Regions from separate parts of the Micromonospora parva genome, predicted to be linked through region 1. Evidence: riboswitches for the same ligand, from Rfam matches in the RefSeq annotation. Region 1 holds a riboswitch; the other holds the start of a gene.
What was found. Region 1 has a riboswitch for S-adenosylmethionine ahead of AB0C03_RS09965 (aminotransferase class V-fold PLP-dependent enzyme). Riboswitches for the same ligand answer to the same signal wherever they lie in the genome.
Positions count from the first base shown of each region.

Region 1 (3,404 bases):
GCACGCCGTCGCCGCCGAGCGGATCGAGAACGACTCGACCGGCCTCTACCTCTGACGCACCTCCCCCGGCCACCAGGCCCCGTCGCGCACCGTTTGCCCGGGCGCACGACGGGAAGCCATCCGGCGACCGTGGCCCTGGGGAGGGACGATGCCGGTATTCGTGAAGAAGCTGTTGACCTGGGGCAGTGTCGCGTTCCTGATCTACTTCATGGCCTTCCGGCCGGACGGTGCCGCGCAGATGTTCCGGGCGATCGGGGCCGCGCTGATCGCGATGTTCCAGGGCCTCGGTGACTTCCTCACCTCGCTGATGACCTGAGCCGCCCGCCGCCGTCGGCAGCGCTCAGGGGTGCGTCGGCGGCCAGGGCGGCGCCGACCGCGGCCCCGGCCAGCCGGGTGCCGCGTACCCCACCGGAGCCGGGGCGGGGGCCAGCACCACCGGGATCGGCACCACCGGCTCGTGCGGCGCGTCCACCGGGCGCTGGGTGCCGTCCGGGAAGCGCAGGTGGTAGCGGCTGCCGTCCCAGACCCCCGCCGGGGCCTGCGGGTCCCGACCGACGAAGAACGTCCGGTACGCGCTGATCGCGTCCAGCAACTCCCGCTCCTCACGTGCGGTCCGCTCCTGGTCGGCGGGCTTGCGGTCCAGACCGCGCAGCGTCCCGTCGCGCAGCAGGGCCAACCGGGTCGCGGCGGACTGGTAACCCCGCATCGCCCGCACCCCGGCGTCGCCGGCCACCCGCCGCGCCCAACTGCGGGCGGCGTGTCGTCTGCCCAGGCTGCTCAGGGCGGCCACCTCGGGCGGGCTGAGCCAGCCAGCGCGTACGTAGTCGGGCAGGACCCGCTCGGTGAGCCGCCCCTCCCAGGCGCGCAGCCACAGCGCCAGCCCCACGGTGCCGAAGAAGACCGGCACCATCAGGCCCAGGAAGCCGTACAGCATGATCACCGCCTCGCCGGTGGCCTGGGTGAGCGTGGGCAGCAGGTTCCACGTGCCGTGCAGCATCATCGCCAGCAGCAGGCCGGCGATCGGGGCGAGCACCCGGATGCGCCGGTCGGCCGTCCGGGAGGCGATCCCCAGCCCCACACCGGTCATCGAGGTGAAAAGGGGATGGGCGAACCCGAACAGCAGGATCCGCAGGATGAAGATCGCGATGACCTGCTGGATGCCGGTCGCCGGGCCATAGCGGTCGGCACCGGAGGCGTAGCCCAACCCGCCCAGGTAGAGGATGTTCTCCACCATCGCGAAGCCGACCGCGGAGAGCCCGCAGTAGACCAGGCCGTCGGTGATCCCGGACCATTCGCGGCGGCGGAACACCAGCAGCAGGATCGGGCCCAGCGCCTTGGTCAACTCCTCGATGAACGGCGCCACCAGCACCCCGGTGAGCGCGGACGGCAGGCCCCAGTCGGCGAACCGGTTGGCCGCGAAGTCGTTCACAGTGAGCGAGGCGGCGGTGGAGACGAACGCACCCCAGGCGAAGCAGAAGATCAGATACTTCAGCGGCTCGGGTTCGTACCGGTCCAACCAGAGGAAGCAGCCGACCAGCACCGGCACCGGCAGGATGGCGGCCACCACCCCGATCAGCAGGGCCTGCGCACCGAGCGACTGGCCGAGCGTGAAGACCATGAACACCGCGCACGCCGCGATGAACAGCACCACCCCGGCCAGCACCAGGAACCGCCGCCAGCCCAGTCGGCGCAGCGGCATCCGGGGCGTCTCGGCCACCGGCGGGGCGGCGGGCGCGGGCGGGCCGGCGGGCGACGGCGGCAGCGGTGAACCGGGCGGGGTGTCGGCCATGCGGTCAGCGTAGCCATCCACCGCCGGCTGGTTCGGCCGCATCGGTAGCCGCTATGCTGCCGGCAGGTCACGAGCGCCAGCGTCAAACCCCGGTTTGCTGGCCGGCAACCCTCGTCGAGTTCGCGGTGGGGTGCCCCGGGTGATGACCGGGCCCAGCCCGATCGGTGTGCTGGGCAAGCGCGGACCCCGTCCCGATGTCGCACCCGGGGTCCCTGACCCCGGAGGTTCCGGCGTGTCCGTCACCCTCGTTCCCTCGCTGCCCACAGTGCCCGCCAGGCCGTCCGCGCCGCTCGACGTCCTCGGTGTGCCCGGCGAGATCAACCTGGACTACGCGGCCAGCGCACCGTGCGCGCGGGCCGCCGCCGACGCGGTGGCCGAGCTGCTGCCCTGGTACGCCAGCGTGCACCGCGGCGCGGGAGCGCTGTCGCGACGCTGCACCCTCGCCTACGAGCAGGCCCGGCAGACGATCGGGGACCACTTCGGCGCTCGCGCCGACGATCACGTGATCTTCACCCGCAACACCACGGACGCGCTCAACCTGCTGGCGCGGGCCGTGCCGGCCGGCACGACGGTCGTCACGTTCGCCGGCGAACACCACGCCAACCTGCTGCCCTGGCCGCGCGGATCGGTGCGGCTGCCGGTGCCCACCGACCCCGACGGGGCGGTACGCGATCTCGCCGCCGCCCTGACCGAGCTGCGTCGGGGCAGCAACCCGGCGCTGCCGGTGCTGGTCGCGGTGACCGGTGCGAGCAACGTGACCGGTGAGCGGTGGCCGGTCGCCGAGCTGGCGCGGGTGGCCCACCGGCACGGTGCCCGGATCGTGCTCGACGCCGCGCAACTCGCCCCGCACGCCCCGGTCGACCTGCTCACGCTGGACGTCGACTATCTGGCCGTGTCCGGCCACAAGCTGTACGCGCCGTTCGGCGCGGGCGTGCTGATCGGCCGGGCGGACTGGTTGGACGCCGCGCCGCCGTACCTGGCCGGCGGCGGGGCCACCAGTCACGTCGGTCCGGCCACCCACGACGTGACCTGGGCGACCGGTCCGGCCCGCCACGAGGGCGGCACCCCGAACCTGCTCGGCGCGGTTGCGCTGGCGGCGGTGTGCGCGGCGCTCGACGACGCGGACCGGGCCGCGCTGGCCGCCCACGAGCAGGCAGTGCTGGCCCGGCTGCGGACCGGCCTCGCCGCCCTGCCGCACGTCGTGGAGCTGCGCACCTTCGGCCCGGACGCGCCCCGGGTCGGCATCGTCTCGTTCGTGGTCGCCGGTCGGGACTCCACCGAGGTGGCCACCCGGCTGGCCGCCGAGCACCACATCGGCGTACGGGACGGGTTGTTCTGTGCCCACCCGCTGGCCCGGCGGCTGCTCAGTGAGGCGGCGGGACGTACCGGCCGGCGGGACCTGCCGCCCACCGCGCTGCGCGCCAGCATCGGGCTGGGCAGCACGGCCGCCCAGGTGGACCGGCTGCTCGCGGCGCTGGCCGAGCTGGGCTGAGGCCCGGCCGGCGGCGGCCCGCGCTCAGCCGATCGGCGGGGCGGTGGGTGGCTTCGGCGCCTCGCCGGGCTCGGCGGGCTCACCGACCGGGCGTTCCTGCTCCCCGAAGGCGGTGCGGATCCA
Region 1 is NZ_JBEZFX010000003.1:309,070-312,473, forward strand. It holds gene AB0C03_RS09950 (GroES family chaperonin) at 1-55, shown strand, start outside; gene AB0C03_RS09955 (hypothetical protein) at 149-316, shown strand; gene AB0C03_RS09960 (PrsW family intramembrane metalloprotease) at 341-1,831, opposite strand; SAM riboswitch class IV at 1,855-1,975, shown strand; gene AB0C03_RS09965 (aminotransferase class V-fold PLP-dependent enzyme) at 2,022-3,281, shown strand; gene AB0C03_RS09970 (FUSC family protein) at 3,306-3,404, opposite strand, start outside.

Region 2 (3,404 bases), on a different contig from region 1:
CTCAAGGGGCACGAGGTGCTGGTCACACTGCTGCTCGTGTCGCTGCTGGGCGCGGTGTTCCTCAAGGGATTCACCGAGGCGATCGGGATCGCCGTCGTCCTGGTCGCGGTCTACCTGACGCTGAACGCGGTGGTGGTGGCCGACGCGCTGTGGCGGGTGGTGAGGCATCCGAGCGCGGTGGGCGACTGGACCACCGCGCTGACCACCGGGCACGGCGACCCGTGGTTGGTGGTCGGGCTGTCGCTGCTGGTCTTTCCGAAGCTGGCGTTGGGTCTGTCCGGCTTCGAGACCGGGGTGGCGGTGATGCCGAGCGTACGGGGTGACCCGCAGGATTCGGAGGCACGACCGCTGGGCCGGATCCGTGGCGCGCGCCGGCTGCTCACCACCGCAGCGGTGATCATGAGCGTTTTTCTGATCACCAGCAGCGTGACGACAACGGTGCTGATCCCGCCGGACGCCTTCCAGCCGGGCGGGCCGGCGAACGGGCGGGCGCTGGCCTATCTGGCACACGCTCACCTCGGCGAGGTGTTCGGCACCATCTACGACCTGTCCACCATCGGGATCCTCTGGTTCGCCGGGGCGTCGGCGATGGCTGGTCTGCTCAACCTCGTGCCGCGCTACCTGCCCCGCTACGGCATGGCGCCGACCTGGGCGCGAGCCGTCCGGCCGCTGGTGCTGGTCTTCACCTCGGTGGCGTTCCTGATCACGATCGTCTTCGAGGCCAGCGTGGACGCGCAGGGCGGCGCGTACGCCACCGGGGTGCTGGTGTTGATCACCTCGGCCGCGACGGCGGTGACGCTCGCGGCGCTGCGGCAGCGTCAGCGCGGTCGCACCATCGCGTTCGGCGTCATCGCGGTGATCTTCGTCTACACGACGCTGGCGAACGTGGTGGAACGCCCCAGTGGCGTCAAGATCGCCGCTTGTTTCATCGGCGGGATCATCCTGGTGTCGGTGTTGTCCCGGCTGATGCGGGCCTACGAGCTGCGCGTCGATCACGTCGAACTGGATCCGGCCGCGGCCCGGATCATCGACGAACGCGCCGGCCGGCGGATCCGCCTCATCGCGCACGAACCCGACCGGCGCGACGAGGCGGAGTACCGCGCCAAGCTCGCCCAGACCATGGCGGACAACGACTTCCCCGACGACAGCGACGTCATCTTCGTCGAGGTCGAGGTCACCGACCCGTCCGACTTCGAGACCGAGGTGCTGGTCCGCGGCAGCGTCGTCGACGGCCGCTTCCCGGTGCTCAGCCTGGCCAGTTCGTCGGTGCCCACCGCGCTGGCCGCCCTGCTGCTGGAGATCCGCGACCGCAGCCGTCGGCGGCCCCACATCTACTTCGAGTGGTCCGAGGGCGGCCCGGTTCGCAACTTCCTGCGCTACCTGGCGTTCGGGCAGGGCGCGATCGCCTCGGTGACCCGGGAGATCCTGCGCCGCCAGGAACCCGACCCACACCGTCGACCGCACGTGCACGCCGGCTGACCTGGGCGCGGACGGCTCGTCGCGCACGGTGAGCGTGGTCATACCGACTGGACGCGGCACCCGTTGGTGCTGCTAGCCTCGGCGCAGGTCATGAGCGCCAGCGCGAAGCCCCGGCTCGCTGGCCGGCAACCCTCCTCCGCGGTGGGGTGCCCCGGGTGAAGACCAGGCACCGGCACGACGTCGGTGCAAGCGTGGCCTGGCACCCAGGTCAGCACAGACCCGGGAGAACCATGCGCATCCTCAGCACCACCCCACCGACTGACGTCGCGGACCTCCGCACCGGTCGACCCTCGCCCGCACTGACCCGGCGACGGCACGTGGACACGATGCGAATGTGCAGCGCCGCCTGTCGTCGCGGCACCGCGCTCTAGCACCACCCTCCCGAAACCCCTTTCCACCGGTACGCCCATCGGGCGCGCCGTCGGTGGCGCGCACCCACGCCCGCCGAGACACCACCCTTCGGAGACACCAGTGCGATTCCTTCCCGCAGTGACCCGTGCCGCCGCCCTGGGGGCGGCGACGATCCTGGCCGCCACCGCCCTCACCGCCTGCGGCGACGACAGCTCGTCCGACGCCACCACCAACCCGTACGGCCTGGCCCAGCCGGGCGTGCTGCGCGCCGGCACGCTGACCGACGCCCCGCCGAACGTGTACCTCAAGGACGGCAGGTTCACCGGCTTCGACAACGACCTGCTGACCGCCGTGGCCGGCAAGCTCGGCCTCACTGTGGAGTTCGTCGGCACCGACTTCTCCGCGCTGCTCAGCCAGGTCAACAACCGCAAGTTCGACGTTGGCAGCTCCTCGATCACCATCACCGAGGCCCGCAAGAAGACAGTCGACTTCGGCAACGGCTACGACTTCGGCTACTTCGGCCTGGACGTCCCGGCCGGCTCGCCGATCACCAACTTCGACCAGCTCACCGGCAAGCGGGTGGTGGTGGTGCAGGGCACGGTCCAGGACGACTACGCCACCGGCAAGCAGCTGAACCCGGTGCGGGTGCCGGACTACAACGGTGCGATCAACCAGCTCAAGGCGGGCACCGCCGACGCGTGGATCGCCCCGGCGGAGATCGGCGAGAAGTCGGCCGCCGACAGCAACGGCAAGATCACCGTGGCGGCCAAGCAGCTCAGCCCGGCACCGACCGCGTACGCCGTGGCCAAGGGCAACGACAAGCTGCGCGAGGCGCTGAACAAGAGCCTCGACGAGGTCATCGCCGATGGCACCTGGACCCGGTTGCAGGCGCAGTACTACCCGGGCCGGCCGATCCCGGCGGACTTCAAGCCGGGCAGCGGCGCGGTCACTGTGGCGCCGTCGGCGTCCGCGTCGGCGGCGTCCTGAACCGGTGACGAGCGAGCGGGGCGGTAGGAGAGGCGACACATGGATCCGTTGAGCACCCTGTGGGAAACGTTCTTCGACTGGGACTCGATGCGCGAGGCGCTGCCCGAGATGCTGACCGTCGGGTTGCCCAACACGCTGATCCTGGCGGTCTCCGCCGCTCTGCTCGGCTCGGTGCTGGGCCTGCTGCTGGCCGTCGCGGGGATCTCCCGCAGCCGCTGGTTGCGATGGCCGGCGCGGGTCTACACCGACGTGTTCCGGGGGCTGCCGGCCGCCGCGACGATCCTGCTGATCGGCGTCGGGTTGGCCCCGCTGGGCATGCAGGTCTGGGGACCGGACCCCTACCCGTTGGGCATCCTGGCGCTGTCGCTCATCGCTGCCGCGTACATCGGGGAGATCTTCCGCTCGGGCATCCAGTCGGTGGAGGCCGCCCAGTTGGAGGGCGCCCGGGCGCTCGGTTTCTCCTGGGCCGACGCGATGCGGCTGGTGATCGTCCCGCAGGGCATCCGGCGGGTGCTGCCGGCCTGGGTGAACCAGCTCATCGCGCTGATCAAGGACTCCAGCCTGGTCTACTTCCTCGGTCTGGTGGC
Region 2 is NZ_JBEZFX010000008.1:407,441-410,844, forward strand. It holds gene AB0C03_RS22285 (hypothetical protein) at 1-1,479, shown strand, start outside; SAM riboswitch class IV at 1,566-1,677, shown strand; gene AB0C03_RS22290 (ABC transporter substrate-binding protein) at 1,951-2,817, shown strand; gene AB0C03_RS22295 (amino acid ABC transporter permease) at 2,857-3,404, shown strand, end outside.
Region 2: linked by a shared signal. The riboswitch ahead of AB0C03_RS22290 (ABC transporter substrate-binding protein) and the one ahead of AB0C03_RS09965 (aminotransferase class V-fold PLP-dependent enzyme) in region 1 are both predicted to bind S-adenosylmethionine.